DNA from 4 places in the Paenibacillus sp. FSL H7-0323 genome. Region 1 is predicted to be linked to each of the others. Evidence: riboswitches for the same ligand, from Rfam matches in the RefSeq annotation. Region 1 holds a riboswitch; each other region holds the start of a gene.
The links. Region 1 has a riboswitch for thiamine pyrophosphate ahead of MHH89_RS00900 (thiamine phosphate synthase). Riboswitches for the same ligand answer to the same signal wherever they lie in the genome.

Region 1 (8,163 bases):
TCCCTCAGCAATTACCGCTTCAGATTCATGTGCCCCTTCATCATCTACAGATATCCCTGTACCACTCTCATACAACCAATCCTCTATATTGCCTGCGGATGGATCAACCAGCACCCCTTGGCGGCGGAAGGCCCAACAGTTATAAGCAACGGATACGAAAAAGCTAGCTGGCAGACGATTCATTACGCCAACCTTACAGCCCAGCAGCGATACTTCACCACCAAAGCCCATCGTGCCAATTCCAAGCTTGTTAGCATTCTCCATAATATAGTCTTCCAGCTTACTAAGGTCTTCTATTGGATTAACATCCTCCACTTTGCGGAACAGCTGCTTCTTAGCCAGCTCGTAGCCAGTCGTACGGTCACCGCCGATACCCACGCCAATAAAACCGGCACTACATCCTTGTCCCTGCGCCTGATATACCGCGTGTAAAATACATTTACGGATTCCGTCAAGATCCCGACCCGCTTTGCCGAGTCCTTCTAATTCTGCCGGGAGACTGTATTGAATATTTTTATTCTCGCAGCCTCCACCCTTCAGAATAAGTCTAACGTCTATTTTATCCTCTTCCCATTGTTCGAAATGAAGGACTGGTGTGCCTGCACCCAAGTTATCTCCGCTATTCTCACCTGTTAATGAATCTACAGAATTGGGACGAAGTTTACCATTCTTGGTCGCTCGTACAATGGCATTATGAATATCTTTTTTCATCTCAATCTGATTGATTCCCACAGGGGTGTGAATGATAAATGTAGGCATTCCCGTATCCTGACAGATCGGAGACACTTGCTGCTCAGCCATTCCGATATTTTGCGCAATCGTGGTTAAAGCAAGACCGGACCGGGTAGCCCTGTCTTCCAGCGCGCGACCTTTTGCAACTGCCCGGCGTACATCTCCCGGCAAATTCGTGGAAGTTTCTACGATAAGGTTATAAATACTGTCTTCAAAATGCTGCATCTTCATTCAAGCTCCTCTCGGCAGTTCCAGGTTATCTAAAGTTTGATACAATTAGTATAATAATATCATACCTAGCACCGCATGAAAGGGGTTACTTTAAAATTGAGCTACCATTTTTCTGCCTATCTATATCGTCTTCAGTATATTCAGCGCTGGAGCTTGATGCGCAGCACCGCACCGGAGAACGTCGCTGAGCATTCTTTTCATGTTTCATTGCTCACACATATGCTCTGTTCCATCGGTAATGTTCATTTTGGACGTTCACTAAACGCGGAACGAGCAGCAACCATAGCTCTGTTCCATGATGCCAGCGAAGTGTTCACAGGTGACATCGCCACGCCGGTAAAATACAACAATCCTCGCTTGCTCACCAGCTTCCGGGAAATGGAGAAAGTTGCGGCTGATCGCTTAACTGGAATGATTCCATCAGAGCTGAAAAGCATCTACACTCAGCTTATACGGCCGGAAGACAGCCCTCCCGATTCGGAGGACATTCTGCTGCACAGCTATGTGAAAGCCGCTGATCGGCTGGATGCTTATTTGAAATGCGTATGGGAAGTTGCTGCAGGAAACCGAGAATTTGCCGCCGCGAAGGAGCAGACAGCAGCAAAACTTCGTGGGCTTGACCTGCAGGAAGTGGATTATTTTCTGACTCATATGGCACCGAGTTTCGAAATGTCTCTCGATGAGCTCTCTGCCGGAAACTAAACACCCTCTATACAATAAAAAATGGACCTCCGCATGAATCTCGCAGGGGTCCATTTAGTGATTAATAATTGATAATACAAGCGTTACGTTGTTGATTCGGTCAGGATATCCCAGTCTTTAAAAATGGGCTGCAAACCCTTCGTATATAGCATTTCCGTAATCTCCTGCACACTACGGCTATCGGATATTTCGAATTGCGGAGTTCCCCCTGCATTAGTGTGACCGCCCACCTCAGTAGTGACCCCGGCTGACATCTTTGTTATTCCTAGATGAATTAAATGATCGCGTAGAGAGGCAGGCTCTCGTGTAGATAAAGTAATGCCCGAACGGGGTAAAAATAACCGGTATGCCAAAATAATCTGCACTAGCGATCGGTCGGTAACATCACACTCCGGGTTAAATTCCCCTAAATAAGGCCGAAACCGTGGAGGTGACAGACTGATCTCGCAATCTGGATACCGATCCTGCAAATAGCGGGCATGCATGGCACTTTGGAATGCCTCTTGCCGCCAATCATACATCCCGAGCAACGTACCAATATTCACAGAACGAAAACCTGCCTGACAGCCGCGTTCAGGTGCATCCAGGCGATTCCGGTAGTTTCTTTTAGGCCCTTTAACATGCAGCTTTCTGTAAGTCTCCTGGTGGTACACCTCTTGGTATAGTGTTAATCCATCCACCCCTGCTTGAAGAAGCTCTTTATATTCTGCAGTTGATAGAGGATTTATCTCAATACTGACAGAGGAAAAAAATTCCCTGAGTACATCTACACAATCCTTAATATATGAGACAGGATTCTCCCGGCGCGATTCACCAGTCAAAATGAGGATATGCCGCAGACCTGTAGCTGCAATCTTCTCAGCCTCCCTGCGAACCTCCTCCAAGGACAGCTTTTTACGCGGAAAATCATAAATGGAGCTGAAGCTGCAGTAGGTACAATGATTCACACAAAAATCCGCAAGATACATCGGTGTGAACAGCTGCATCGAATAACCAAAATGTGCACGGGTCAGTCGCTGTGCAGCCAACGCCATCTCCTCTAGCAGCGGCGTTGCTGCCGGAGAGAGCAATGCCAGCAAATCATTTTCGTTCAGCTTGTCTTTTCCAAGCGCCCGCCTAACGTCATCCTCCCGGAACTCCTTCCACAGCTGCTCATAAGGATACTGCTCCAAGCGGGCCAGTGTGTCAAAAAAGCTCATGCTAATCTTCCCTCCTTTCGTGACCTATCAAATTCAGTTCAAAAATCCAGTCAACGGTGACGAAGCAAAAGCAACTTCTTCTACAGGACCGAGTCCTGCCAAATAAGCTTTGCGGCCAGCGGCTATCGCCTCGCGGAACGCTTCCGCCATGACGAGCGGATTACGTGCCGTTGCAATAGCCGTATTAAGCAGAACAGCAGCGGCCCCCATCTCCATTGCTTCCGCCGCTTCCGAGGGCTTGCCAATTCCGGCGTCTACAATAATCGGCAAATTCACTTCTTCAATAAGAATACGCACAAGCTCCTTAGTGCGCAGGCCGCGATTCGTCCCGATCGGCGCACCAAGCGGCATCACAGCAGCAGCACCGGCATCTCTCAGACGTAAAGCAGCCGAAAGGTCCGGACTCATATAAGGCAGTACTACAAAACCCTCCGCTGCTAAAATCTCTGTAGCTCGTATGGTCTCCAGATTATCTGGAAGCAGGTATTTCTGATCATTGATCACTTCGATCTTGACCCAGTTCCCCAGTCCCGCAGCTCTTGCTAATCTTGCAATACGGACTGCCTCTTCCGCTGTACGCGCTCCTGAGGTATTAGGCAGAAGAGTCATGTGACCGGGAATGTGGTTCATGATATTTTCTGCTCCACCTTGCGGGTCCACTCGGCGAAGCGCTACAGTAATCACCTGAGAACCAGAGCTTGCGATCACTTCGGGGATCAACGTATTCCGGCTATATTTTCCGGTTCCGATAAATAATCTACTGGTTAATTCGATGCCGCCAATATGTAACGGGTCATGCATGAAATTACCTCCCTTTGGTTCGTATAAATTTCTCAAAATTCTATACCGCTCCATCTCAACCCCCACCAACAAAGTGCACCAGTTCCAAACGATCATCCTCGCTCAGAGCAGTACTTTCATAATTCTCCTTACTGACAATTTCTCCATTCAGCTCAATGATCATCAGACGACCCGACCACTCAGGAAGACTGATCAAATCAGCTATAGTTTGAATACCACCAGAACACTCTGCGGATTTCCCGTTAATCAACAGCTTCATTCTGAATCACCCCCTTCGCCCATGCTGTTACCTCCAGGCTATGAATGAACCGCCTTATGAATAGCTTTGGCGGCCTCATAAGGATCATCCGCTCCGCAAATACCGGACATCACAGCAACTCCTGCCGCACCTTGTCTAATGATCTGCGCCGCATTAGCGGGGCTAATTCCTCCAATCGCAATTACAGGAATAGAGCTGGTCTCCACCGTTTCTGCAAGCAGCTCTAACCCACGTGCGGGCAGCCCTAACTTGCTATCCGAGGGAAATACATGACCAAACAAGCAATAATCAGCTCCCTGCTCTGAGGCATTCGCCGCTTCTTCCGGAGAATGAACCGATCTCCCCAGCCGAAGCTGAGGTGCAATTCGCCGGGCTGTAACCGGACTCAGACTGTGCCAAGCCAACTGAACCCCCGCGGCACCAGCTGCCAATGCTACATCGATCCGGTCGTTGATTATCAGTTTGGTAGCGGGCATACCGGCAGCCAACAGCTGCTGTGCCGCAGCGAGCAGTTCGCATGCAGGACATTGCTTATCTCTCAGGTGAATATAATCGACCCATGTCTGCACCGTGACAGCTAGTTCAACAAAATGTCTCAGCTGTAGCTTGCCGTCTGATATTAGATGGATCTCAGCTTGCAACATCACGATCTCCTCTCTCACTTCCCTGTAGGTCAGTAAAAAACAAAAAAACTGCCCCCCGTAAGGAAGGCAGTCAGAATCTGTATATAGACGGCACTACAAATAGCCCGACAACAGAAATTCGTTCTCCACTTCCCTACGCTGGTCTTAACCAGATCAGGTTCAAAGGGTCCGGAAATCCATTCCGTCTCAGCCAATCGGCACCCCTAGTGACATAAATATACAATTTTAAAATGCTAACGTGGTTTATAGTAACATATTTTTTTATTGAAATACACCCATTTATTCACATTAGCTGTACTGATCTAACCGTTTACTACCTCGCCACCATTTACATGAATAACCTGTCCAGTCACATAACTGGAATCGTCAGAGGCCAGATATACATAGGCTGGTGCCAGCTCTTCTGGTTGTCCAGGCCGTTTCATAGGCTGTGTACCTCCAAACTCGCTAACCTGTTTTGCATCAAAGGTAGAGGGAATCAGCGGTGTCCAGATTGGACCTGGTGCAACACCGTTTACCCGTATGCCCTTCTCTGCCAGATTCGTGGACAAGGATCGTGTGAAGCTAAGAATAGCTCCTTTAGTTGATGAATAGTCCAGCAGCTGCGGGCTTCCGCGATAAGCGGTAATTGAAGTTGTATTTATAATTGTAGATCCTGCTTTTAAATGAGGCATAGCTGCTTTTGTTAAATAGAACATCGCAAATATATTCGTACGGAAAGTACGCTCAAGCTGCTCGGAAGTAATATCCTCGATCTTAGCTTGCGGATGTTGCTCTGCCGCGTTATTGATGAGAATATCAAGCTTTCCTAAGCCCTCCACCGTCTGTTTAATAAGATCCTTACAGAATTTCTCGTCACCGATATCACCTGGAATTAGGATACATTTGCGGCCTTCCTGCTCGACCTGACGTTTAGTTTCCTCTGCATCTGAGTGTTCATTAAGATATGAAATGACCACATCAGCGCCTTCTTTAGCAAAAAGCACAGCAACTGCACGCCCAATTCCGCTGTCTCCACCGGTAATTAACGCCGCCTTGTCTTGCAGTTTACCTGCTGCTTTATAATTTGCCGGCTCGTATTTGGGCAGCGGCGTCATTTCACTCTCAATCCCTGGCTGATGATGCTGCTCCTGTGGGGGTAAGGTTTTTGTAGCTTGTTTATTGTTGCCTGACATCTTCCCTATCTCCTCTCGTTAAGCAAATTGATAGTTAACTGATCGTCTTAGGATGGCACAACTATGCACGTTTATACGCTGGGTTTGTCATTTTCTTAAATCGCTTTACGAATCTTACTTACCACAATGAAAGTAGATATAAACAACCGTGAGAGATATACTGCTGTAAGTGGAGAGGAATTCACTGCATACAAATAGACACAGCATCGCTGCTGTGCCTTGAATTGTTCACCCTAACTATTTTAGAGAAGAAACATGATTTTCTGCATTCACTTCATGTTCCAGCACCCACATAAAGTACAGAGCTTTGGCCGCTTTCTCCCGGGTCACTATAGCTTTAGGTTCTAGTTCTGTCCCATTGACCATTTCGCCTCTGGCAATCCCCACTTCAGATCTAATGAGTCCTAATTCATATGCACTTTTCACTTTTGAAATTAAATAAGGAGAAATGTCCGCTGTATCAACAAGCTGCGTCCAGGATACAAGAGGATAGTACATCGCACCTCTAGCTCCTGGCTCCAAATTCGAATCATAGCCAGGATCTCCTGGCACTACTGCTGTGCCGTTATAATCAGTCATGTACTTAGGTTTATTAGCAAACTTTACTTGGTAAACATCATAGAGAATAGCACCCATCGATTCACGTGACAGCTTACCTTTCGGATAATAGGCAACATCAGATCTTTCCACTTTCATTAACTTAGAAATACTGCGTGTGAATTCAGCAACTGTCATCTCCGTATCCGGATTAAAATTCCCTTGACGGTCTTTGCCCACTACTCCCAGCTGGATTAATTTTTCAATTTGATTACGGTAATAAGCAGCTTCCCCAGTCGTCGTATCATTCGTTATTTCCGGAAAAATCTTACCCCAGTTCCCTGTTAGTGCCGCATGCTTAACGTTCCCTTTAAGGTAAGGAGTAATGGAGGCAGCAGTAGAATCGCCAGTAGCACCTTTCTCTACAAGCTCCGTGACAATCATCCGTGAAAATTGTTTGGCGAGCGCTTCTTTAAAATGAGTCCCATCGACTTTCTTTGAAGGATGCCCGTTAGCGTAACTTCCGTCATTTGTTTTGCCTGGCGTTTCTCCGGCTTCAATAGACATGAAGAGGGCTGTTATTGCTTCTACACCGATCTCGTTATAATATTTCAGACTTTCCGAGTTAAGGTCAATAAGTGTAACTCCAGATTCATCTGCGACCCGTTTAAGAATATCTACAAACTTTCTTGATTTAAAAGAATTTTCATAGATATATCCCGGACTTGCATTCCCTTTAATTCTGGACATTGGGGTTACCAGTACTGGTATCATACCCCGGGCTTGAATCGCAGGGAGATAGACTTCTTTAAGGTAATTTTCATACATTGCTTCTGTCGAACCTCTGCCGTAACGTCTGAACTCATCTGCGCTCTCATCATTGTGTCCGAATTGAATAAACACATAATCCCCAATGCTGCCATTCAGTAAAATGTCGTTCAGTCGACCTTCTGTATAGGCATTTTTAAACGAGCGTCCCCCCATGGAATAGTTAGTTACACTCAATTTATGTTGATTAAACATACTGCCAATAATCTGGCCCCAACCACTCATTGGTGCTTCGTCGAAGGTGTAGGACTTGACCGTGGAATCTCCAAGTATAAATAAATTCGGAAGAGCTCCAGCCGCTCTATGCTGAGTCAAAATCGGTTCCAGTATGATCTCCTCAATCCCCACAGCTGTGTTCACTTTGTTCGGTTCGATCTCAATATCTATATGGTCACGGCCGTTTACATACGTATAAGTCCACTCTTTCCCTTTGGCTACAGCCGTATGCTTGACGGGTACAAGCTTTGCAGCGTCCCAATGTCCACTTTTCAACAAGCGGCTGGTCTGCATTCCGGATACTGACACGATCCCATCCTCTGCGTCAGAAGTCGTTTTTACATATATGTTGTAGGTTCCAGGGGGCGCATCCATTCGAAACGCCATACCGTAGTTGTTATAATTATCTTTCTCAGATTTAGGTTCAGCAAAAAAATTAGGCTCTGTGATGAAAAAACCTGTTCCATCGGATGTAATTGAGTCGGTGTGCACTTCTCTGGCGGGTAAAGCGTTGGTCTCTTCAACAAAACCATAACCTAAAGATGAGTCATACAATTGTACACCGTGATTAGGATCATACCTGACGGATTGATACCCTGTTTTAACTTGGTTTGTAAAATTGAACTTGTATACGCGTGCAATTTGGGTTGGAGGTTGCCTCTCTGCCCCATCTTTTATAAAGGCTGCCTCTGTTGTACCGTGAGTAAGAGTCAATGAAGCCATTAGTAAAGAAGATAAGATTAGTATATTCCTACACAACTTTCCCACTTCATTACACTTCCTTCCGTTTCTCGAAATACTTCCCTAGGTTCCTCCATTATCCCTGTTCTCTAAAGTGA
Region 2 (8,163 bases), 690 kb from region 1:
TTTTTCCATTCGTGATCACATCGTCTTTTCCAGTTATGATGACCACACAGCTTAACTTCCTCGCAGCAGCTTCAGCCAAAAGGACTACATCGCCTTCACCTTCGCCAGCATCCACCCCTTTAATGGACCAACTCTCCCCAATCACATTAGCGACTTCAGCCACATTCCCCCGCAGTGCGGTGATTTGCATCTCATTCACTAGTTTTTGAGTGACAGCGGTCCGATAAGAAGTTGCGCCTGCACCTACCGGGTCAAGCACTAGGGGAACCCCGTGTTTATTAGCGGATTTACCAGCAAGCAACATAGATTGAATGGCGTAGTCATTGAGTGTGCCTATATTTAGAACTACAGCAGACGACATAGCGGCGATGTCGGTCACTTCTTCGTGGGCATCCGCCATAAAGGGAGAGGCACCCAGCGCCAACAGACCGTTGGCTGAGAAATTGGCTACTACAATATTAGTGATGTTGTGGATCAACGGGTTGGATTCCCGTACTTTGGCTAAGTAACTCATCATAATTCCTCCTCAAGCTTGTATGAATAACTAACTAAACGTTACAGATTGATAAAAGCTTCCTGTGCTTTAATATCTTCTGGTAGAAGATCGTTGGTGGATAACCACAGCTGAACCTTTTCCCAAGATGTCGGGTCTTGATAACCAAAAGATTGATCGCCAGCATTCATCAGTGGCAGTAGAATCTCAAGACTTTTTTTCTCAATCTCCTTGTCGAGCGGTGAAGTTGCATCTTCATGTGCAACCAGTAAATCCAGGGCTTGTTCAGGATTCTGCTCCACAAATTCCTGTCCTTTTGTTATGGCATTTAGAAATTTTTTGAAGTAGGCTTCAGAATTTTGCAATCCTTGTTCGCTGGCCACCAGCACAAGCTCATAATAGTCAGGTACTCCGTAATCCGTTGGATTAAGCGAGGTGACCGGATGTCCCTCTTTTTCAAGGATCAGTTGTTCATGGTTGATGAACCCGCCCATTATTGCGTCCACTTGTCCTGTAGAGATCGCAGGGATAAGGTCAAAACCTACGTCAATCAGCTTGGCGGATGAAGGATCGCCTCCATCACTCTGGATCATTGTCCGAATCATTGCTTCATAGAGCGGAATGGAGGAATAGCCGATTTGTTTTCCTGCGAGCTCTTTGGGACTATGAATACTGCCTGCCTGAGGAACCATCAGATGATTCAGTGGATGCCGCACGATAGCTGCAATCGAACGAACAGGGATTTTCTCGCCGCGTGCCATAAGCACCTGAGGCTGATAGCTGAGCGCTAGATCAATTTGATTTGCTGCTACAAGCTTTAGGGCGTCATTGCTGTCCGCAGGCATTTTGATCTCGACATCCAAATCTTCCTCTTGGAAAAATCCTTGCTGTTGCGCAGCGTATAGAAAGGAATGAACGGCATTGGGATACCAATCAAGCATAATCGTCAGCTTGTGTGACTGCTTATTATCGGTATTGGAGGAACCGGTTTGGGAGTTGTTATTTAGCTTGTCTGCCTTCCCGCAGCTGCTTAAGAGCAAAAGTGTGCATACTAGAAATACAGAAATAAGTCCTCGTTGTGGGGATTTTAAATGATTCATTGGTTAGATCCTCTTTTCTTTAAAAATAATTGTTCGAGTAAAGCTATCGCCAGAAAAAGCACAACACCAAGCGCGGACAGCAGAAATACAGCCGCGAACATTTCATCGCTCTGCATATTTCCGGCCATTCTGCGGCTGAAGTAACCGAGTCCTTTACTGCCGCCGAGCCATTCCCCGATAGTAGCTCCGATGACGCAGTATACAATGGACAGCTTTAAGCCAGAGAAAAAAGCAGGCAATGCCAGTGGAATTTGGGTTTTGACAAGCAGCTGCCAGCGGTTTGCACCAAATGTTAATAATAAGTCCTTGTAAGTCTGGCCACTTGTACGAAGTCCATCATATGTACTCACTACGACTGGAAAAAAAGCCGTCAAAAACACCACAGCCACTTTGCTCCACAGCGTATATCCGAACCACATAATAAAAAGGGGGGATAGCGCAATTAATGGGACCGTCTGGCTAATGATAAGGAAGGGATAGATGGCCTTTTCTACGGGGCGAAACAGGAACATTCCAATGCCCAGCAATACACCAAAAATCACAGAAAGGACAAAACCCACCAGTATCTCCTGTAACGTCGCCAATAAATGCTGTCCAAATAATAATTGCCTGTGCTCGATCAATGCGATGCCAATAGATGAAGGTGCAGGGAGAATAAAGGCTGGAATCAAGTGAAGGCGAACAGCTGACTCCCAGATTACAAGAATGAGCAGTACCAGAAGAAGGAAGGGACCATAGTTGTCTAGATGTTTTTTAAAAGGTATAGGTTGCATGCAATCTTCGCTCCAACTCTGCCCGTAGTGCTATAAACCGGGGTTCATAGTTCATCTTATAATGTCTTGGTTTTGGTAGATCGACAATGATCTCCTGTAATTCGCTGTGCGCACCGCCAGATAATAAATAAATCCGGTCACTGAGCAATAGGGCTTCTTCCAGATCATGAGTGATGAGCATAATCGTCTGATTCAGTTCACCCCATAACTCCAACAGCCAACGGTGTATCTCACGTTTGGTCATGGCATCGAGAGCGCCAAAGGGCTCATCCAGCAGCATAAGACCACTTCCGCCTCCAGCCACTAAGGTGCGCAGAAATGCTACTCGCTGTTTCATACCTCCCGAAAGTTCATGGGGATAAGCCTTCTCTACATCTGTTAAGCCGAAGCGGGCCAACATTTCCCGAATCTGAGTGATCGTTTTCTGTTTACTAAATCTGGGCTTGATCTCCCAGGGCAAAAGGCAGTTGTCGAGCACTGTTCTCCAAGGCAGCAATAAATCCTGCTGAGGCATATAAGCGATCTGACCTAAACGACTAGCGGTTGAGGGGAGCGTAGGGAGTTTTATTTTTCCATGAGTAGGTTCGAGTAAACCGGCAACCGTTTTGAAAAATGTGCTTTTCCCGCATCCGCTAGCACCTACTACGGAGACGAATTCCCCTTGCCTGATATCCATGGATAGATTTGCGAATACAGGGGGTTGTTCAGTTTCCGGAAAAGAGTAGGTTAGGCCTTGAATAGATAAAATGGTCGTGATGATCTAACCTCCTAATATTTTTGTGGAGCGCCCAAACAAATAAAGACCCATCCATTTCCAGAGGAAATGAATGGGTCAAAAAGTTCATTCTGCATAATAACACTTAACATGCTTGATGAAAATTCTGCTCCACTTCCCTCCGCTGGTATGATCCAGATCAGGTTCCAAGGGTCCGGAGCTTGAAGCTCCGTCTCAGTCAACCGACTCCCCTAGTGAAATAACAGGTCCATATTAATTTGTTTATAAATATACCATATCTTTCTGAGAAGTAAAGAGAGAAAGAAGTGAAGGATTAATCCAAGATTGGGTAAGATATAAGTAGAAATCTAGTTAATATTACAATTCCGATGCATATAATCGGAAAAAAGTATTGACGATCATGTGATGGCAGTGTACTATTCAATTTACCGGAAAAAAACCGGATAGAGAGAGGGGATTTAATAATGAAAAAATGGAGTTTAACTATTATATTGGCGTTAACCGTGGTCCTTGTAGCGGCTTGCGGCAATAATTCGAATACCAATACGGCTGCTGAACCAACAGCTGGAACGAATGGTGGAGCAGCATCTTCAGCGCAAAACAGTTTGGAGGCTGTGAAGGCCAGCGGCAAATTGCGGATAGGTACAGAAGGGACTTATGCACCTTTTACTTATCATGACACTGCGGGGAAATTGACGGGTTTTGACGTGGAAATTGCCGAAGAAGTAGCCAAACGTTTAGGTGTTGAAGCTGAATTTTTTGAAACTCAGTGGGATGGTATTTTTGCTGGGATGGATGCGAAACGGTTTGATGTCATTTTTAATGAAGTTTCCATTAACGAAGATCGCAAAGTGAAATATGATTTCTCTGAACCCTATATTGTATCCAAGGCAGTATTGATCGTGAGCGAAAACAATGAGGATATTAAGACCTTTGCTGATCTAAAGGGTAAAAAAGCCGGACAATCCCTGACCAGTAACTTATCCGACATCGCTCGTGAGAACGGTGCTGAAATCGTAGCTACGGACGGTTTCAATCAAGCGATGGACCTGCTGACTTCGGGACGTATTGATGCAACTGTGAATGATGGCTTGTCTTATCTGGATCTGAAAAAACAAAAACCAGATGCAAAAATTAAAGTGGTTGATGAGATTCCTGAAGGCTCACAAAGTGCCGCGGTATTCCTGAAAGGCAATGATGAGCTGGTGAATGCGGTCAGTGATGCGATTAAAGAGATGAAAAGTGATGGAACGTACTTGAAAATTTCCGAGAAATACTTTGGAGCTGACGTTTCAAAATAATACAAGGCTAGCAAGGCTAATTAAGCCTAGAAGCTAAAAAGGATGTCTGAATAATGGATGACCGCAAAATACAAATTTTCTTAGATACACTGCTACCCCTGCTTAAAGCCGGGGTGGCTTTTACCATTCCGTTGGCGCTACTTTCCTTTGTGCTTGGATTGATTTTGGCGATCCTAACCGCGTTGGCACGTCTTTCACCGTGGGTAATTCCGAAGCTAATCGCCCGTTTTTATGTATGGGTCATTCGGGGAACCCCGTTGTTAGTGCAGCTATTTATTATATTTTATGGTTTGCCGGCTGTTGGTATTGTACTCGACCCTTTCATTGCCGCCACCATTGGATTTACCCTTAGCGTAGGGGCTTATTCATCGGAAATCGTACGCGCTGCTATCCTGTCGATACATAAAGGCCAGTGGGAAGCTGCCTTCTCAGTCGGGATGACTCGTGGGCAGGCTCTGCGCCGCGTAATTCTGCCACAAGCTGCACGCGTTTCTGTACCGCCGTTATCCAATTCTTTTATTAGCTTGGTCAAAGATACATCGCTTGCAGCGATCATCACCTATACGGAGATGTTTAGAACTGCTCAGCAGGTAGCCTCTACCACTTATGAGCCTCTGCTGGTATACTCCGAAGCAGGATTGTTTTATTTAGTGTTCTGTTCTGTGCTGTCGGCGCTGCAAAATTACTTGGAGAAACGACTCGATCGTTACTCTGCGACCTAAAGGAGAGATACTTGTGATTGAAATCATTAATTTGCATAAATCCTTCGGTGCACTCCAAGTGTTAAAGGGTATTGATCTGAAAATGGAGCATGGAAAGGTACTTGTCATTATTGGGCCATCCGGCTCCGGTAAAACTACACTGCTGCGCTGTTTTAATCTGTTGGAAATCCCGGATCAAGGCAGCCTGTCACTCGGGGATATCACCATCAATTTTACAGATCATAAGAAAATTCCTCAGAATTCCGTATTAGCTCTTCGGCAGAAAACAGGGATGGTCTTTCAATCGTATAATTTATTTCCGCATATGACTGCGCTAGGCAATGTGATGGAGGGACAGGTAACTGTCTTGAAACGAACCAAGGAAGAAGCGCGTAAGCGGGGCCTTCAACTGCTGGCTAAGGTGGGTTTGGCTGATAAAGCTGATAACTATCCACATCAGCTGTCAGGAGGACAGCAGCAGAGAGTGGCCATCGCCCGGGCTATGGCAGTAGATCCAGAAGTGCTGTTGTTTGATGAGCCCACTTCGGCGCTCGATCCCGAGCTGGTAGGGGAAGTGCTTAAGGTCATCAAACAATTAGCAGCAGAAGGTATGACTATGGTGATTGTGACCCACGAGATGAAATTTGCCGCCGATGTAGCGGACCGGATCATTTTGATGGATGGCGGTCATATCTTAGAGCAAGGAACTCCGCAAGAAGTGCTGGAGCATCCGAAGAATCCCCGGGCTCTGCAATTTCTGAATAGACTGAATGGTGAAGAAGAGTAGAAAGACAATATATATGAAAAAGCAGCTCGGGAATCATCCGGAGCTGCTTTTTCGTGTGTAGATTATTCAAATGAGAAGAGTAACTGAAATTTGGCTTATACTCCAGTTTTCAGGAACTCCAAAGCGTTGTAGAGCATAATCGCAGCTTCGGCACGGGTGAGTTCGCTTTTTGGATTAAACTTTCCGTTAGCGTCTAGAGTATTGATCTTGTATTTCAGGGAGCGCTGAATACTGCCTTGATATGCAGGGGTCAGTGACGCTTCATCAGCGATATCTACTGGAACGATATTGATCATCGGCAGATTACCTACGCCTTCGATCGCTTGCACTAGATAGTTAGTGAATTGCTCTTTGGTCATAATTAGGCTAGGATCAATGTCTTTTGGTAGCTTAACTTGATTGTAATAAGCATTGATAAAGGCTTCAGCGTACCAGGCTTTGTCTTTTACTTTTGTGAACAAGCCGCTGGCAACAGGAGCTTTGTTAAAGTCAATGGCTGCGAGGCTGAGCTGAAGACCGCCGGAGATAAACTGAATCCCTTGGGCTGTAGTTACCTTAGAGCCAGGGAGAAATTGAGATTCGCTGACACCTTTAATTAACCCTTGATTTTTTAAAGAAATGATTTTTTCTTTGCCGTTTATGTTATCAATATCCTTAAAGGTGTTCCCAGCTGCAAACATCTGACCACCCAAAGAAAAGGAGAAAATGGCTACGGTTGTGATTACTGCTAGTGTGCTTTTTTTCATGTTCATGTCTTTTCACCTCGTTGTATGGATAGACTCCTTAGCCTTTGTCACTCCTTTAACGTTGTAAATTATGGAAAGGTTGCGGTCTAATCTGTATTATTTCACGAAAAAGTAGATTTTAATAGAAATATAGGCCAGATTGGGGTGTAGTACTTTGGATAAGTGGCATGAAATGATATAATGATGTCAGGCTCTTTTCATTCGTGGTTAATTTTGTTATGATTATATCGTAACGATTACTATTTATGGTTTGTCTTAACTGCATAAATAGGAGCGTCTCAGAGGGTACGGATGTTAAATCGTTCCGGGAAGGTAGGAGACCAAATGGATCAAATATCAAATATCAGTCAATTGTTTGCGGCGCAAAAATATAAATTAACGCCTCAGCGTGAAGCTATAGTGAACGTTCTGCTCGACAATGAGAAGGATCATTTAAGCGTAGAAGAAGTATATATGCTTGTTAAGAACAGCTATCCACATCTGGGCCTGGCAACGGTATACCGTACACTTGAGCTTTTATGTGAGCTACACATTGTAGAGAAGATGAACTTCGGAGACGGAGTTGCCCGTTACGATTTGCGCGGGAACGATCATTCGCATATGCATCATCATTTGATATGCAGCGTATGCGGTCGGTTGGAGGAAATTAAGGACGACTGGCTTGTGGAGCTGGAGAGAAGAGTGGAACGTGAATATGGCTTTAACGTCACGGATCACCGCCTTGATTTCAAGGGTACTTATGGAACATGTAAACGTACTGGCTGCAAAAAAGCAAAAGCAGAAGCAGATAAAGCAGTCTCGTAAGATTGCTTTCTAACCTAAAGACACAGGCTTTCTCTAAGCCTGTGTCTTTTTTGATTACTGCGTTCTAGGAAGTCTAGCTTCGAGTAGGTACAAAGGATTTGATCCACGTTCCGAAACTGCCAGGGTTACGGCTCTGAACGAGAATTACACCTTCTCCACGGAAGCGGCAGACAAGTGCTTCACCACTGGTTATGCTGTTAAGCCAGCCAGAGGCTGCCTTTTCCACCTTGTAGTCCATATAGTCTGGCCATGCTACGAGGTGTCCGTTATCGATAATCATTTCTTCACCAGGTCCTAAATTTATTGCATGGATAGCACCGAAGGAAGACAGGAACACCGTTCCTCTGCCACTGATTTCTACAATGAAGAAGCCTTCACCGGAGAAGAGCCCTCTGGTTAAATTCTGCATTTTGGTATTTACTTGAATGCCTTCAGTTCCGGCGAGAAATCCGTCTTTTTGAACTAACAGTTTATACGATCCGTCTAATTCTATCGCCTGAATATCGCCGAGTGAGCCAGGTGACAGCAATACCTCACTTTGACCACGGGTCGCTCTAAGTTCTTGAAAGAAGAATTTCTCACCGCTCAGCATTCTCCCGAGACCGCGCATTAAACCACCATCCACGGTTCCTTTTAATTCTACGTTAGGTGACATCGCGACCATTGCGCCCATTTCAGCCTTTACGCTTTCACCGGGATTTAGTTGGACCTTTAACATAGCA
Region 3 (8,163 bases), 5.2 Mb from region 1:
TTGTTGTAGTTTTCCCAGCTCCGTTAGGACCCAGAAAACCATAAATCTCTCCCTTACGGATATTTAAATTCAAATTTTCTACCGCAGCCCGGCCACGATATTTTTTCAATAAATCCTTAGTTTTAATCACTGTTTCTTCCATGTTCTTCACCTCGGTATACAGCATAACGTCCCAAGGTTAAGAACAAGGAAGTGCCAAGTTTAAGTTTTGTTTAAATTTCACGACGCGGATCAAAGATTACAATAGAAGTGCCTTTGCCTGTGCTCTCCACAACCCATTCCAGCTCCATATGCTTCATCAAAAGATCGACGATAGACAATCCCAAACCTGCCCCCTTGTAATCGGATGGACTCTGAATGCCTCGACCATGATCCGCAATAATTATGGCACGTTGTTCATTACGTTGCTCCGTTGAGATCCCGACATAATGCCCGCTGCTGGCATGTCGTACAATGTTTTGATACAAATTATCGAGAATACGGCGGAACCAGACCTCATCCACCCTCCAGAATAGCGGTTCGGCTTCCAGGTTAATATCAATATCGAAGCCCTCTTTTTCCCATACGGGGTACCAAGCAGCCGCACTTTCCCGTAACAAGCGTAAAACATCTTTACGTTCCAGCTTTAAGGTTACCCGTCCACTATTGAGCAGATTGTAAGATAAAAGATTCTCGATCAGGACGCTAAGATCCGCAATACGCTCATCCATAAGCTGTAAGGACTGCTTACCTTTTGAGGTCAGATCCTCTTTGGTCATAACATGGATATGGCTGCGAATGACGGTTAGGGGTGTGCGTAAATCGTGAGATAAATTCGAGACTAGACGCTTACGCAACTCTTCCTCTTCTATTTCCCTGCGTCGGCTTTCATCCAGTTTAGTTACCATCGTATTAAAAGCTTCCTCCAATCGACCGATCTCGTCCAGTTTTCCTGTCACTATAGACTTAGGCATTCTATCCGGGCCTGTGATCGTCATCGCGGTTTGCAGTTGCAGCAGCCGTTTGCGAATTTTTCTAAAGAACATCCATGAAACCAGAGCGAACCCTCCAAAAAGGGTAAATAACACAAAGTTATACCAAGCCCAAGCCCCTAATCCCCCATAAGCCCCTTTGTTCAGCAGCTTGCTTGGAATTTGCATCACCATAAATCCCTTGTCTGCCTCCACTTTGTCCCCCACGAAAGCAACGATGGCTAATGGATCACGATTCGTACTTTCTTTCATAAATGAAATAGCCTCAGCCGCAGTCCACTGATCAGGAACTTCAGGGTAAATCTTATCCTTATCCCCTTCTTCAGGCGTGAGAATCAACTGGGTTTTTCCCTGCCCGTCTACCCAAAACATAGTAGCCTCGGTGTATTTTCGACTCAATTCAATCAGCCGCTGATTTATGGCTTCCGAAGAAGCATTTTCTAAGTGAAGTGCCTCTTTATGCCACATAGTCTCCAGCGGTGCAATATTCGAATACAGGGATGTATCTACAGGCGGGGCACCTTTGGTCACTTCGTTAAGAATATTGTAGCCAACAAAAGACAACGGAAGGACCACAGGGATAAATAGCAGTGCAGATACGATAATTAGCAAATACCCTGATAACAAGGAGGAATTACGTTTCTTGCGAATGCGCTCTAATCCTCTCATGCTCTTACCCGGTAGCCGATCCCACGGACAGTTTCGATAATTTCCGGATTACCCGGATCAAGCTCCAGCTTTTCGCGCAAATAACGAATATGTACCATCAGAGTTTTATCCCCTTCGATATAAGCCTCACCCCACACGGCCTCGTAGATCTGCTCCTTCGTCATAATTTGGTTAAGATGACGCAGCAAATAGGAAAAAATCTGAAATTGCTTACCTGTAAGCATGATTTCTTCCTGAGTCTGAGCATTCATTACGCGGTTATCCCCTTCATATACGACTAGATGTTTAAGTGTGAGCGAATCCTGAACCGATGCCCCATTCCTTCGGAGCAGCACCTCAATTCGAGCGGCCAATTCATCCGGATGAAAAGGCTTGGTCAAATAATCATCTGCGAACTCCAAACCTTGCAGCTTATCATCAATAGAGGTCCGGGCGGAAAGCATCAAAATGGGCAGCTTAGGGTAAGAACGTTTCAAACGTTGCCCGATCGTAAACCCGTCCAGACCTGGTAGCATAACATCGAGAATAGCCAGTTGGCAGGCGCCGGCTTCTTCCATTGCTCCTTCGCCGCTCCGTAACCAGCGGACACTATATCCTCTTTCGCTTAAATCAGCAGACACTACACTGCCAATTTCACGATCATCTTCAATATATAACAGAGTAACGCTCATGTAGCTTTAGCTCCTCCCCGATATGAATACCTAAAAAGTTGAAGTCATTATAACACATCAAACAGCCCTCCTACCCCATATGGGATAGGAGGGCTGTTTGATCAATTCAAAGCTATAGCTTACGGCTGCCATACTCCATGCTCTTTATTGCTGCCTACATACTCAATACGTGTTGGAGTAAGCTCCAAAATTACATAATTAGGATCATCAGGTCCTGTAAACCATGGCTCCAGCTCTTTATTCCATACCTTGGAGCGCAAGCCTTCATCCTTAGAGACGGTAGCAGTTGCTTCAATCTCCAGCACATCTTTGCTTCCGCCTGCCTCATAGCCAAGCAGTACAAAAGCATTCGGATTATCGGATAACTCCTCCACTTTATGAGTTTTGCGATTTGTAGCCAAATAAATTCTCAAACCCTCATGGAAAATGGCCATATAACGTACTTTCGGCTTATTTCCTTCTTCGATCGTACCAAAGGAACCGAACTTGTTGTCATCCAATGCCTTAATAATGAGTTGCTCCAGTTGTTTGTTATCCATTACGTAAATCTCTCCCTTCAAGCATGTAAACAAAAGTTTATATATCCAAGCTCACCGTTTGGATTTATCATAACAATGGTGCTTATTATAATGTACCCTTCAGGTTCACATTGAATCCGACCTTACCTCATAAACTACTTCAAGATAAGGAGCTTACTTCGTGAAAAAACTGATTTGGATCGGCTGTCTTTCCTACTTCGTTATCGGTCTGGCACATGTTGTGCTGGGATCTATTCTGCCCGTTCTACTGCAACATTATGATCAAAATTATAGTGCTGGCGGTGAATTAATCTTTAGTCAATTCGCTGGTTTTTTAGCAGGTGTGTTGGTCTCTCCCCTGCTTAATCGCCGCTTCGGAAAACGTGGAGGCATCCTCATTGCCACCAGTCTTCTACTAGTTGCAGAAATTGCCTACGCCTTTCTACCGCCTTGGGGCTGGATGTATGTTATCGCTGTTGCCGCAGGTTTTGGTTTCGGGATGATCGAAGCGGTTATCGGCACCATTATTATTGGTGCTGTAACCGAAGGAACTGCTATTGCAATGAGCCGGCTTGAAGTGCTATTCGGGATAGGCGCACTCGTGATGCCGCTTATCGCCAGTCCGCTCATTGCTGCCGGAGCGTGGAGATTGGCCTTTCTAATCGTCGCTGCCTTCTCCTTAATTTCTCTTATCCTCTGGACAAGAGGGCATTTCGGTAATCTACAACGAATGCTGGATGAACGCGCCTCTGTCCAAGGAGCAGACAATTCGCAATCCTCAAGCTCACGTTCTAACAAAAAATTTCCGTATAAAGGTAAGCAATGGATTCTGTTAGGGATCTTCATCGTTTTCTTTTTTCTTTATGTAGGCACAGAGATGAGTTTAGTCAACTTTATGCCGGCTATCTTTATTGCCAAGCTAGGGATGACGGAGTCTGCCGCAGCACTGACAGTCACTTTCTTTTGGCTGGCGATGTCTACAGGAAGATTGTTTGCGGGTGTAATTGCCGAAAAAATATCTTACCGCGTGTACATTCTCAGCAGCTGTTTACTTACCTTGTTACTGCTGACACTCTTTCCGTTCACTGACAATCGAATGGCTGCTTTCATTGTAATTCTGCTGCTGGGGCTGTTTATGTCCGGTATTTTCTCCATTGCTTTAGTCTTCTCCAGCAAAATGCTGCCTGGCACCGAAGAGTCAACACCCAGCATTATGATTGCTTCCGGAGGTGTTGGCGGTGCTTTGCTACCTCTGTTTATGGGCTGGTCTATGGACCATTTAGAAGTGGCACAAACAGCCGGATTACTTGCCGCTTTTGCCGCCTTCTTGTTTCTGCTAAGCATTGCCGCATGGAGGTTCCAGTCCATGCAAGCGGTGAAAGGAAAGAGTTCCCGTATTTAGAACAGTATCAACGTTATCCTTTTAGGGTAATGTGATCTATAAGCATATTCTGAGCACAAGGATGGACGATGAATGAATGAGTCTTCAACTGAGCCTTTGTTACATACTGCGCTCATGCAGTTTATATTTCCCTTTTCTATAAAAAAGGGTGATTCTAAGCAGCTTATCCAGCAATTACAGAACGACGGCTTCACACGTTTTTTTCTGGATAATAAAGAGCTTGAAGCTGCCTATTACGGAGATGGCTACTGTGTTTCCCATGAACGAATGGAGCGCACCTATTTACCGTTTGCTGCACATGTCCTTTTTCCACGCAGGAAGGATGCCGACTCGTTTCGCCGTTTTTCCAGAGTAAATAATCTCGACTGCATTCTGGAGATTCCGCAGCAATCTATATTTTTCAAAATTCTCTCGACGGATATATTCATATGCCCTTTTCAGCTTGGATTCGTGACGATACGTGTCCAGCTGGAGGGGGATTCAATTCCCTTTAGTATTGCCCTAGAATTCGCAGATCGTTTCCGTGCGCTAGAGAATACCTTCATACAGGATGATTACACTTATATTCATTGCGGGGAACAGACCTATGAGATGGTAGAGGATTTTGTCTTCCGAAATTTGGTGGATGGACTGGAGCCATATCTGGATCAATCGGATATCAATGGGGCTTATTTCGAGACCCTTCCTTTTTTCGTAGATGAAAGAATGCAGGTGCAAGCTTTTTATGGCTTTCAGAATGAAGAAAGCTCTGATGAGATTAGTGTAAATCTGCGCTATCGTGCCTCACAGCTTGATGGAATTGATCTGAACGGAAAGCCCTATGCCAGTGCCAGCGATCCAGCATATATTGCGAACTATTGTCATGAACACTCCTATAATCGCTGGGGTCCAGACACGTATTATATGATGAATGAGCAGACCTTTTGCTGCATGACCCGCGCTGAACAGGAGATTGCTGTTAGTCTAGCCAACCAGATGTACGGGCAATATTATTACGGATTTTTACTCAATATTTTCCACAAAATCGTTCTGCTAAAGCTAGCCAATATGCACTCCCGACTTCGGATTAATCATGATTATGAGGAAATAGACAATCTAATCTACTCCATTAATAAGTTCTCGGCAAAGTTCTACTTCTTGGAGTTGATTTCCCAGTCGCAGGGCCGGGAGATATTTCTTCAGCTGCGTAAAGTATACGGAAACGATGCTTTGTTCGAGGAAGTGAAAGAAACCTTAAATGACCTGTTTCAGTATCAGGATAAGTTTCAATCCAAGCGACGGGATAATCTGCTGATGATTCTTACTGTATTTACGGTAGTAAGCGGGATTTACGGCATGAATCAGGTCATTGACGATCTGGATGGAAAGATTCAATGGAGTAAAATGATTGGTTATTCTCCCTTTGAATTTCTTGCCCTCTTCGTGATCATGAGCGGGATTCTGATCAGCGTTGTCCTCACGCTAGGGGCGCTGGTTAGTGAGCTTAAACGGCGTCACCGCAAGAAATATAAAGATCTAGACTAGCAAAAAAGAAACTACTGGATTGGAAAAATTCAGGAGTGCACTACTAGACATTCCGAGTACAGCCGTCTATAATACACCGTATGCGAGAAATATAAGATATAAAGTATGGGTACAAAACTTATGCTTACTTATATTGCACATAGAAATACCCGTTAACTTCATAGAACCAGGGGTGCTGGAATTGGCCGGCTGAGATTGTATCCCACAAGATACTGACCCTTATACCTGATCTGGATAATGCCAGCGTAGGAATCGCCAATTGGTTCTGGTCCCTGTGACCTTAACTAACCTTGCGCCAAGCCAGCGTCCCGATCACTCGGGGCGCTTTTTTTGTAAGATCACTAAAAGATGTAGAAAAACGTACATACTACAACTTACGGTTCATGTTGTGAAGACGGGATTCTTGTAACCTTAAAGGAGAGAAGAAGACATGCACCTTAAAAAAGCACTTACGTTGTGCCTCACCTGTGTACTCATTCTTGCCATTGCCGGATGCGGCAGCAACAATGGGAATACAGCCGGAAACAAAGCAAATGCTACTGATCCAACTGCTGCGGCTGGGACGGATGCTCCAAAAGAGCTCACCAAAGTTAAAGTCGCACTCGACTGGACACCGAACACAAATCATACCGGTCTATACGTAGCTAAGGATCTTGGTTACTACGCTGAAGAAGGTCTGGACGTCGAGATCGTTCAGCCAGGCGCAGCGGGTTCTGATACTATGGTTACTTCTGGCGAAGCCGCATTTGGCATCAGCGCCCAAGAAGGATTAACGCTAGCCCGTCTACAAGGCGTGCCCCTTGTCTCGATAGCAGCTATTATTCAGCATAATACGTCGGGATTCGCTGCTCCAGTAGATCGCAATATTAAATCACCAAAGGATTTTGAAGGTAAAACCTACGGAGGCTGGGGCTCACCGGCCGAAGAAGCAGCCATGAAAGCTATCATGGATCCTGAAGGTGGCGATGTGAAAAAGGTGAAGCTGATCAGTATCGGTGAAGCTGATTATTTTACCGCCGTCAAACGTGACATTGATTTCGCCTGGATTTTCTACGCTTGGACTGGTGTTGAGGCTGAGTTGCGTGGCGAGCCATTGGATATGCTGTACTTAAAGGATTATGCGCCGCAGCTCGATTATTACACGCCTGTGCTGACGACGAGTGAGAAGCAAATTGCAGATCATCCTGATCTGGTGAAGGCCTTCATGAAAGCCACATCAAAAGGTTATCAATATGCCATAGATCATCCGGAAGAGGCTGCCGGTATGTTATCGAAGGCCGTTCCTGACCTGGACGCCGACCTTGTCCTAGCTAGCCAAAAATGGCTTAGCCCAAAATACAAGGACGATGCTGCCCGCTGGGGCGAGCAAAAAACCGAGGTCTGGCAAAATTACGGCGACTGGATGTATGATCTGAAGTTGCTGGATAAACCGCTGGATGCTGCTAGTGCATTCAGTAATGATTTTTTACCGGCGGAGTAAACAACAATTGTAATGAATTACTTCGTTATCAAAGTTGGCTTTTTGAACTTACCTTATAAAATGAGAGGATTGATTATTGTGGCTAACACCCTACTAAGCATTCAAGTAATTCCAAAAACTCCGAACAACGAGGATTCCATCCCATACGTAGATAAAGCGATTGAGGTCATTCAGAAATCCGGTGTTAAACATCAAGTGAATCCGCTGGAAACCACAATGGAAGGTGAGCTTAGCGAGCTGCTGGAGGTTGTGCGTCAGATGCAGGAGGCGTTGATCGAAGCAGGCAGTCCAAGCGTAATTTCGCAGATCAAAATCGCTCATAATCCTAACGGAATCAGCATGGATAAATTGACGGAGAAATATCGGCCGTGAGATCGACCTGGAAGCTAATATGGCCGCCCCTTGTGGCGGTCGTCTTCTTTTTAACCGTATGGCAGCTATCTGTATCTGTATTTCATATTGAATCCTGGATTCTGCCGAGTCCTGCTGATATTGCTCGTGAATCCACCAGTAACGCTTCTGGTCTTTGGGCTCATACGATGGCTACGCTGCGGCTCACTTTAATTGGTTTTCCCATTGGTACGGGGGTAGGCCTGATCGTTGCTTTGCTTTTGCATCTTTTGCCTTGGGCTAGACGGGCTTTTTATCCACTTATTATTCTGAGTCAAAATGTTCCCTCCATCGCGCTCGGACCCCTGCTCATTATCTGGTTCGGCTTTGGTCTTTTGCCCAAAATCGTGCTGATTACACTAGTATGTTTCTTCCCGGTAGCTGTCGCTGCGATGGGCGGTCTGGCCCAAAGTGATCAGGTCATGATGAATTATATGAAAATGGCTGGCGCAAGCAAGTGGCAAATTTTCACCAAGCTGGAGCTGCCCTCTTCTATCCCGGCACTATTTTCCGGCGTAAAAATATCTGCTACTTATGC
Region 4 (8,163 bases), 4.0 Mb from region 1:
GGTGAATATAATAAAACATATAAAGATATCTTTAGTTATTCTATTCGTTCTATGTATAACTTTAGTCACCGGGTGCAATAGCCATTGGGTTCAGAAGTACGGAAAAGGTGATTATTGGGAAACAATTATTGAGCATAATGAATCAACAGGTGAGATAAATTACGAAATCAATTATATAGGGACTGAACCTACCATAAAGATTTTTATATTTGAGTATTCAAGTGAGTATTTTAATACTAAGGGAGGTTTCGGTAAGAGTGAGACAGAGGGTGGTTTGAAAATGAAAATGACTGAATTTTCAAATGAATTGGATTTAAATAAACAGACAATAAAGTTAATGCTAACATGGAACAATAAAGCAGAAGAGATAATACTCGAATAGATTTTCGAAGAAGAATACATATCAGCTGACATAGAATTCAAGCTATGAGCTCATTAGAGTCTGTGGAAGACCTGAGATTATGCTGAAAGGAAGTAGCCCTCGTTGTTTTTTCTTCAGATGTCTGGATACCCCGGATCAGGGAAGTCTTCATTAGCCAGATTGAAAGAGTGCCTTCTGAAGAGACATTGCTAAAAACTATTGAAAATGCTAAAAAGCCATCTAATGTCAGAATACATATTGTTAATACAAAGGAACCGATTGAATCCTATATTAAAAGTGTCATTGAATACTTAAATACTTAGCCTAAATTTTGAGGAGGGGAACAGATGGATTTTGAGAAAGCAGCCCATTTCATTTGGACACATGGCAGATTATTAGAAAGAAGGGTTTTTGAATATATTTTCCACGGTGGATCAATGAGCAATGTTATGACTTCACTAACAGCCTACCAAAACGAAGATGGTGGGTTTGGAAATGCAATAGAGCCGGATTTACGGGTACCCGGTAGTCAGCCACTTTTCATGGAATTTGCACTACGTTTTTTATATGACTGTAACATAAAAGACGAAGAACTTTCTCAAAAAGCATGTGATTATATTTCAAAGCATGCTGATTTTAAAAAAGGGATTCCAACAATATTTCCTTCATCAGCAAACTATCCAAGAGCAGAACATTGGAGTAACCCTCTTTCTACAGAGCCATCATTTAGCAGACTTACTAGTCTTGTCGGGCTTCTTAAGTGGCAAGGGATAGAACATTCCTGGCTTGATAAGGCGACAGAAATTTGTTTGGAAGATATTCACGCACAAGCATATGACGATGCGCATACAATTTTGACTGCATTTTATTTATTGGAAAGCCTACCTCAATCGGATTATATCAAAGGATTATTTCAAAAATTATCTAAGGAGCTTATTACTGCCAACTTCTTTTGTATGGATGCCGCATCCCACAGTTATGGACTCTCTCCTCTAGAATTTTCGCCATCACCCACTTCTTACTGTAGCAGCATATTTTCTGATGAAACCATTCTTGATCATTTAAAAGTATTAGAATACCAACAGGATGATGATGGAGGATGGCAGATAAAATGGGAGCCTCCCGGTGAAACAGCAAGGTTGGAATGGAGAGCCTATAAGACGCTAAAGAGTTTGATGATACTAAATTCATACAATAAGATTAATCTATGAGACTATTAAGGAGATAATAAACACTCCAAGGAGAGGAACCTATGAACAAATTAAGGGCAATCATAGTTCCGTTATTCTTAATCTTTTTATTTGGATGTAGTAAGGAGCAAATTAGCGATAATTCAAAAAAAGAATATAGCAAAGCTGAACAATTTATTACCGATATGGGCTATCTGATCATTAGTAATGAAGGAATTGTTTCTGAATATTTATTAGATAAAAAACTGCTGACGGAAATGCCATACATACAATATTGGAGTGTTCAAAGTGTTGATCCAATCGATTATATAGGCAAGGAAATAACTACAAGTAAGTTCATCGTTAAAAACCACCCCTTAGATAATGAGAAGGATAATACAAAAAAACAAACCCTGATTTTTCTGCAAGAAGCAGACGATGAAGTGATAGGAGGCTATAGTTTTCCTGATTTCGCTGAATTACATATGGGCTGGGTTTATACCATTGATGGGAATACACTCGAAGAATTGACCGGAGAAGCTTTCCCGAAATGGTCTAAGGAGTGGAATTTAAGATATAAATAATGGCTGGGGAGTATTTATAAAGGAGCAGATATGAAAAAACTAATCCTAGTACTTGTAGCTGTGGTTATTATTTCGAATGCGATATGGAGTTATTTATATTTCAATAAAGAGGTCGAAACAAATTTAAACACTGGTGTTCAAGTATATACACTTAAGGGTACAGGGGATACATGGGATGTTTTAGATTACAAAATAATAATTTCATCTAATAAAATTTTACGGGGACATGGGAAGTTAGTATTCAAGGGAGACCCAAGCGCTTTAGTGAATAGTAGCTATTATAAGTATGAAGTCAATGAAAAAAACAATAATAATAAGGATGAAACAGTTCTTGTAAATGAAGCTAGGTCAACGGATGGACCCGTTTCAATATTAAGTAACACTGATATCGCGTCTATAACAGGTCCGTATTCGTATGACGAATTAAATAAAAATAGACAAAATTATGAAAACACCACTTTATCTATTACATGGAATGATAATGAAGGGGAGCTTCATTCCGAAACAATAAGTTTAGATATTGAGAGTGAAATTTCTCTTAAGGATGATCTTTAAGGGTGATAAATCCAAGAGACTAAGATTGAATCTCTACGGACTGAAGGAAGATCCTCTACGCCCCAAAAGCCTGCCGGTACTTCACAGGAGACATGCCTTCAAACCTTCTGAACACTTTAATGAAATAGCTGGACTGGGCAAAACCGGACTGAGTCGCAACCTGAGCAATGGAGAGTCCTGTGGAAACCAGTAAAAGCTTGGCTTTAGCCAGCCGACAATCGGTTAAATAACGGTTTGGAGTTTTACCCATAACCACCCGGAACAGCCTTAGAAAATGATAGCTGCTGTAACCGGTCAATCTTGCCATCGATTCAAGAGACCAAGGGCTGGCACATTCGACATGAATGATATCTGCAGCACTGCGGATGGACTGCCTAACCTCGTGCGGTACTGAGCCGTGAAGCGGCTCGGAGTTCTGCAGCAAGTTTACTAGAAGCTCATACAGCAGAGCAGATAGTCTTGGCTCGCTACGGGTCACGTAGGAAGCACTCAGTAGGTACATTTCCTCGAATAGCTCGTCCAGCTTAGCATCCAAATCAAAAGTGAACAGGTATGCACGAGACTGGTCCACTTCTTCTAATAAGGGAAGGACAATTTCAGTGTTAAAATGAACCCAGCGGACATCCCAAGGCTCGCCTGGGTCAGAGCCGTATTGCTGATAAGCCCCTTTGGGGTACAGAAAACCTCGTCCTCTACTCATCGGAATACGTTCGCCCTCATGGAATACATAACCCTCCCCACCAAAGATCAAATGCAGGTTATAACTCCCCAGAAACCCTTCGCTTCTTCTCTCTGTATGTTGTGGAAAGTGAGTGTAATGTCCCAAAAATTCAGGATAACAGACATATTTTGAAAAAGCCGGTGTCGGCAAATACCATTGTTTCTTCATGTTTGGCAGCACCCATTTCTGTAGCGCAACAGAGCGCAAGTTGGATTAAGGCAATGAACGCAAGATTGTTATATGATAGCAATATTTTGTTATATAAGACCTCTTATCATTGATACTACAATAGAATTATATAATATTGAAAGCATATTTTTAATACTTTGGAGGTAATGATGAAGAAACCTGTCGCAACTGAAAAATTCGAGCTTGGCGTCTGTTATTATCCGGAGCACTGGCCAGAAAACATGTGGGAGGACGATTATCGCCGGATGCGTGAACTCGGCTTTACGATCATTCGGATGGGGGAGTTTGCTTGGTCTATTTTTGAACCGGCAGAAGGGCAGTTTCAGTTCGGGCTCTTTGATCGGGCGATTGATCTAGCACATAAATATGGTCTTCAGGTTGTACTTGGTACTCCGACGGCGACGCCTCCAGCTTGGTTGACTGATAAGTATCCCGAAGTTTTAAATGTAACCTACGAAGGTGTTACACTTCAGCATGGCATGCGCCGTCATTATAATTACAGCAGTCCTAAATACCGGGAACTGTGTGCGCGTATTGCAGAACAAATGGCTGAACATTACGGCAATCATCCGGGTGTAGTTGGCTGGCAAATTGATAATGAGCTCAACTGTGAGATCAGTGAATTTTATTCGGAGAGTGACCATAAGGCTTTCCGGGAATGGCTACAGCAGAAATATGTTACACTTGAGCATTTGAACGAGGCTTGGGGAGCTGTTTTTTGGAATCAAAGCTATAGTGACTGGTCTCAGGTCTATCTTCCACGTCCGACTCCAGTACCGAAGCAACCCAATCCTCATCAGGCATTGGATGAAAAACGGTTTATTTCGGACAATACAAATTCTTTTGCCAAAAACCAAGCGGATATCATCCGTAAACTTGCCCCTAAGCAGTGGGTAACCACGAACGGTCTGTTCGGGCATCTCGATAGCCATGAAATGACGGATGAACTGTTGGATTTCTTCAGCTATGATTCCTATCCTCAGTTCTCTACTATTTTTTATGACCCGAATGAGCGGAATCCGCTGAATGATAGAGGCTGGGGACTGTCGTTATCTGTTGTTCGTTCGATATCCCCGAATTTCTGCATTATGGAGCAGCAGTCGGGCCCGGGTGGCTGGGTGAACCGGATGGATATGCCTTCTCCAAAGCCCGGGCAGATGCGGTTATGGACCTATCAGTCGATCGCTCATGGAGCAGATATGGTGTTATATTTCCGCTGGCGGACAGCTACGATGGGCAATGAAATTTATTGGCATGGAATCAATGACTATCATAATCAGCCTAACCGGAGAGTGCGGGAAGCGGGGCAGATCGGTCAGGAGCTGGCAGCAGCAGGTCATGCGTTTGTCGGTACTCGTAATCAGGCTAACATTGCTATTGTTCGTGATTATGACAATGAGTGGGATGGAGAATACGATGTTTGGCATGGCCCGTTTATGTGGAAGAGCAATAAGGAGTGGTACAAGGCGCTTCAGCGGAAGCATATCCCGAATGACGTACTCTATTTACGCAAAAAAACAACGCTGGAGGAGCTTGCAAGGTACGACGTGCTTATCTATCCTCACCCAGCGATTATGACAGATGAGACAGCAGCACTGCTGGATGAATATGTTCAGCAAGGCGGCAAACTGATCTTCGGCTGTAGAACCGGCTATAAGGATGAGCGCGGACAATGTTATATGCGTCCTTTCCCAGGTGCTGCTAAGGATCTATGCGGGATCACAGTTGAAGAATTCACAATGGTTAAGGGCAGTCGTCAGCCAACAACAATTAGCTGGTCGGGCGTGACCGAAGTCGTTACAGGAGCAGATGACTTTAATGATATTCTCAAAATAGAGGAAGCTTCGGTTGAAGTGATGGCGGTCTACGCCTCTGATTATTATGCGGGAAAACCGGCGGTAACTAGAAATCGTCGCGGCAAGGGTGAGGTTTGGTATTACGGAGCCGTATTTAATGAACAGGCAGCGGCTGAGATCATAAATTTAATTGATCTACAATCACCAGCAGATTGGCTGGAGCTCCCAGAAGAGGTAGAACTGCAAGTCCGTACCGGAGCTTCTTCCAGTTATGCTTTTTTGCTTAATTATAGTGAGACTCCTGTCACGATCCATCTTCATGAGACCAAAACAGATTTACTGAGCGGCACAACATTGTCGGGCGAGGTGCTTCTGGAAGGATTTGGGGTATTGGTGTTAAACTAACGTATACATTGATCTCACATTTGAGTAGATTTGGATAATTTTCTCTTTTCGGTTATACTTTGAAGTAGCAATTATATAGTCACGGGAGCTTGGTGGGACCAGGCTGAGAGGATAGTTATAACTATCGACCGTCAAACCTGATCTGGATAATGCCAGCGGAGGAAATGGAGTTCTATTTCTATTTGTCTACTCTAAGGCCGCATCTTATACAGATGTGGCCTTTTCTATTTGTGGGGGAGTAGACCGTCTCCGCTTGATCAAATCACCTTATAGGAGGAATTGAGATGACAAGCGAATTGAACAACGATCCAATCAATCTATCAGCTTTTCCAGCAAGTCAAAAAGTGTATGTAAAGGGTTCACGGCCTGATATTCAGGTGCCTATGCGGGAGATCTCACTTAGTCCAACTGCGGGCATAGACGGCGAAGAGGAGAATGCCCCAATTCATGTCTATGACACAAGCGGGGCTTACACGGATGCTAATATTCATACTGATATTCGTCAGGGGTTAGAGCCCAATCGTCTAAGCTGGATTGAGGAACGAGGGGATGCGGAAGCGTACGAAGGAAGAACCATGAAGCCTGAAGATAACGGGAATGCAACGGGAAAAGCTGTGGCGGAAGTGTTTCCAGCGCTCCATAGAAAACCTTTGCGAGCGAAAAAGGGGCGTAATGTCTCTCAAATGCATTATGCACGCAAAGGGATTATTACTTCGGAAATGGAATACGTTGCGATTCGTGAGAATGTGGCACCGGAATTTGTAAGAGATGAAGTAGCCCGCGGCCGCGCCATCATTCCAGCGAATATCAATCATCCAGAGAGTGAACCAATGATTATTGGACGCAATTTTTTAGTGAAGATCAATGCCAATATAGGAAATTCCGCAGTATCCTCATCCATAGAGGAAGAGGTAGAGAAGATGAGATGGGCCACCCGCTGGGGTGCAGATAATATAATGGATCTCTCAACAGGTAAAAACATTCATACGACACGCGAGTGGATCATCCGTAATTCTCCTGTTCCTATTGGAACGGTGCCTATCTATCAAGCGTTGGAAAAAGTGAATGGGAAAGCGGAAGATTTAACGTGGGAAGTATACCGTGATACGCTCATTGAGCAAGCGGAGCAAGGGGTTGATTATTTTACCATTCATGCGGGGGTTCTGCTTCGTTATATCCCGTTGACTGCACAACGTATGACAGGCATTGTTTCAAGAGGTGGCTCCATCATGGCGGCATGGTGTCTTGCGCATCATCAAGAGAACTTTTTATATACACATTTTGAAGAGATATGTGAAATCATGAAGCTGTACGATGTTTCTTTTTCCCTAGGCGATGGATTACGTCCGGGTTCGATTGCTGATGCGAATGATGAAGCACAATTTGCCGAGTTAGAGACGTTAGGTGAATTAACAGCTATAGCTTGGAGTCATGATGTACAGGTGATGGTAGAGGGTCCAGGACATGTGCCGATGCACTTGATTAAAGAGAATATGGATAAGCAACTTGAAACTTGTAACGAAGCCCCTTTTTATACATTAGGTCCACTGACTACAGATATTGCGCCTGGTTATGATCATATTACCTCTGCTATAGGTGCAGCGATGATTGGTTGGTTCGGTACAGCTATGTTATGTTACGTAACTCCGAAGGAACATCTTGGCCTGCCTAATAAGGAAGATGTACGTATAGGGGTCATTACTTATAAAATAGCGGCTCATGCCGCAGATTTGGCGAAAGGGCATAAAGGAGCACAAGACCGGGATAATGCTCTTTCGAAAGCCCGTTTTGAATTTCGTTGGCGTGATCAATTTCATTTATCGTTAGATCCTGAGCGAGCGCTCGAATATCATGATGAGACATTGCCTGCGGAAGGCGCTAAAACAGCTCATTTCTGTTCCATGTGCGGGCCGAAATTTTGCAGTATGAAGATCTCTCATAATATCCGGAATACGACGAGAATTGAATCAGGAATGCAAGAGAAGGCGCAAGAGTTTCTCCAAGGCGGGAGCCTCATTTATAGATAACTTTTTCTGCTAAAAAGAAATATCTAAAAGAAGTCGTCATTGGCGGCTTCTTCTTTTATACTTTGAATAGATAGGAGTTGATGAATTGGAAGCGATTCGTTCAGAGGAAGCCATTTTAGAGGATTTAAGTAATAGTTTCTATCATTTTTTTGGATTGAAAGTCCTTCATGCTACCCCAATAAAACGTGGCTGGTTAAATCTTAAATGGAAAATCATAACGGATTCAGGACCATTTCTACTTAAACAATACAACAAAAAAAGATATAAATTGTATAACCCAGAAGAGCTGAGCTTCGCCTTTTCTCAACAGAAAAGATTGTATCTACAGGGACTCCCATGTCCCGAATTGTTGGCTT

Region 2: it holds a riboswitch for thiamine pyrophosphate, as region 1 does, so the genes downstream of both, MHH89_RS04015 (ABC transporter ATP-binding protein) here and MHH89_RS00900 (thiamine phosphate synthase) in region 1, are expected to answer to the same signal.
Region 3: it holds a riboswitch for thiamine pyrophosphate, as region 1 does, so the genes downstream of both, MHH89_RS24185 (ABC transporter substrate-binding protein) here and MHH89_RS00900 (thiamine phosphate synthase) in region 1, are expected to answer to the same signal.
Region 4: it holds a riboswitch for thiamine pyrophosphate, as region 1 does, so the genes downstream of both, thiC (phosphomethylpyrimidine synthase ThiC) here and MHH89_RS00900 (thiamine phosphate synthase) in region 1, are expected to answer to the same signal.

What each region holds. Positions count from the first base shown of each region.
Region 1 covers NZ_JBBODB010000001.1:166,291-174,453, reverse strand. The annotation lists gene MHH89_RS00925 (fumarate hydratase) at 1-957, opposite strand, end outside; gene yfbR (5'-deoxynucleotidase) at 1,060-1,665, shown strand; gene thiH (2-iminoacetate synthase ThiH) at 1,749-2,864, opposite strand; gene MHH89_RS00910 (thiazole synthase) at 2,898-3,665, opposite strand; gene thiS (sulfur carrier protein ThiS) at 3,721-3,924, opposite strand; gene MHH89_RS00900 (thiamine phosphate synthase) at 3,963-4,568, opposite strand; TPP riboswitch at 4,682-4,783, opposite strand; gene MHH89_RS00895 (SDR family oxidoreductase) at 4,871-5,743, opposite strand; gene MHH89_RS00890 (GDSL-type esterase/lipase family protein) at 5,981-8,092, opposite strand.
Region 2 covers NZ_JBBODB010000001.1:854,345-862,507, forward strand. The annotation lists gene thiM (hydroxyethylthiazole kinase) at 1-514, opposite strand, end outside; gene MHH89_RS04005 (ABC transporter substrate-binding protein) at 556-1,593, opposite strand; gene MHH89_RS04010 (ABC transporter permease) at 1,590-2,366, opposite strand; gene MHH89_RS04015 (ABC transporter ATP-binding protein) at 2,347-3,042, opposite strand; TPP riboswitch at 3,241-3,344, opposite strand; gene MHH89_RS04020 (amino acid ABC transporter substrate-binding protein) at 3,567-4,403, shown strand; gene MHH89_RS04025 (amino acid ABC transporter permease) at 4,457-5,125, shown strand; gene MHH89_RS04030 (amino acid ABC transporter ATP-binding protein) at 5,139-5,891, shown strand; gene MHH89_RS04035 (S-layer homology domain-containing protein) at 5,987-6,643, opposite strand; gene MHH89_RS04040 (Fur family transcriptional regulator) at 6,962-7,441, shown strand; gene MHH89_RS04045 (TIGR00266 family protein) at 7,515-8,163, opposite strand, start outside.
Region 3 covers NZ_JBBODB010000001.1:5,365,204-5,373,366, reverse strand. The annotation lists gene MHH89_RS24215 (ABC transporter ATP-binding protein) at 1-142, opposite strand, end outside; gene MHH89_RS24210 (HAMP domain-containing sensor histidine kinase) at 213-1,640, opposite strand; gene MHH89_RS24205 (response regulator transcription factor) at 1,637-2,311, opposite strand; gene MHH89_RS24200 (pyridoxamine 5'-phosphate oxidase family protein) at 2,431-2,850, opposite strand; gene MHH89_RS24195 (MFS transporter) at 3,011-4,231, shown strand; gene MHH89_RS24190 (hypothetical protein) at 4,304-5,755, shown strand; TPP riboswitch at 5,914-6,024, shown strand; gene MHH89_RS24185 (ABC transporter substrate-binding protein) at 6,186-7,235, shown strand; gene MHH89_RS24180 (thiamine-binding protein) at 7,314-7,607, shown strand; gene MHH89_RS24175 (ABC transporter permease) at 7,604-8,163, shown strand, end outside.
Region 4 covers NZ_JBBODB010000001.1:4,156,577-4,164,739, reverse strand. The annotation lists gene MHH89_RS18795 (hypothetical protein) at 1-382, shown strand, start outside; gene MHH89_RS18790 (hypothetical protein) at 709-1,572, shown strand; gene MHH89_RS18785 (hypothetical protein) at 1,614-2,114, shown strand; gene MHH89_RS18780 (hypothetical protein) at 2,145-2,669, shown strand; gene MHH89_RS18775 (helix-turn-helix transcriptional regulator) at 2,725-3,558, opposite strand; gene MHH89_RS18770 (beta-galactosidase) at 3,729-5,780, shown strand; TPP riboswitch at 5,852-5,961, shown strand; gene thiC (phosphomethylpyrimidine synthase ThiC) at 6,065-7,807, shown strand; gene MHH89_RS18760 (phosphotransferase) at 7,893-8,163, shown strand, end outside.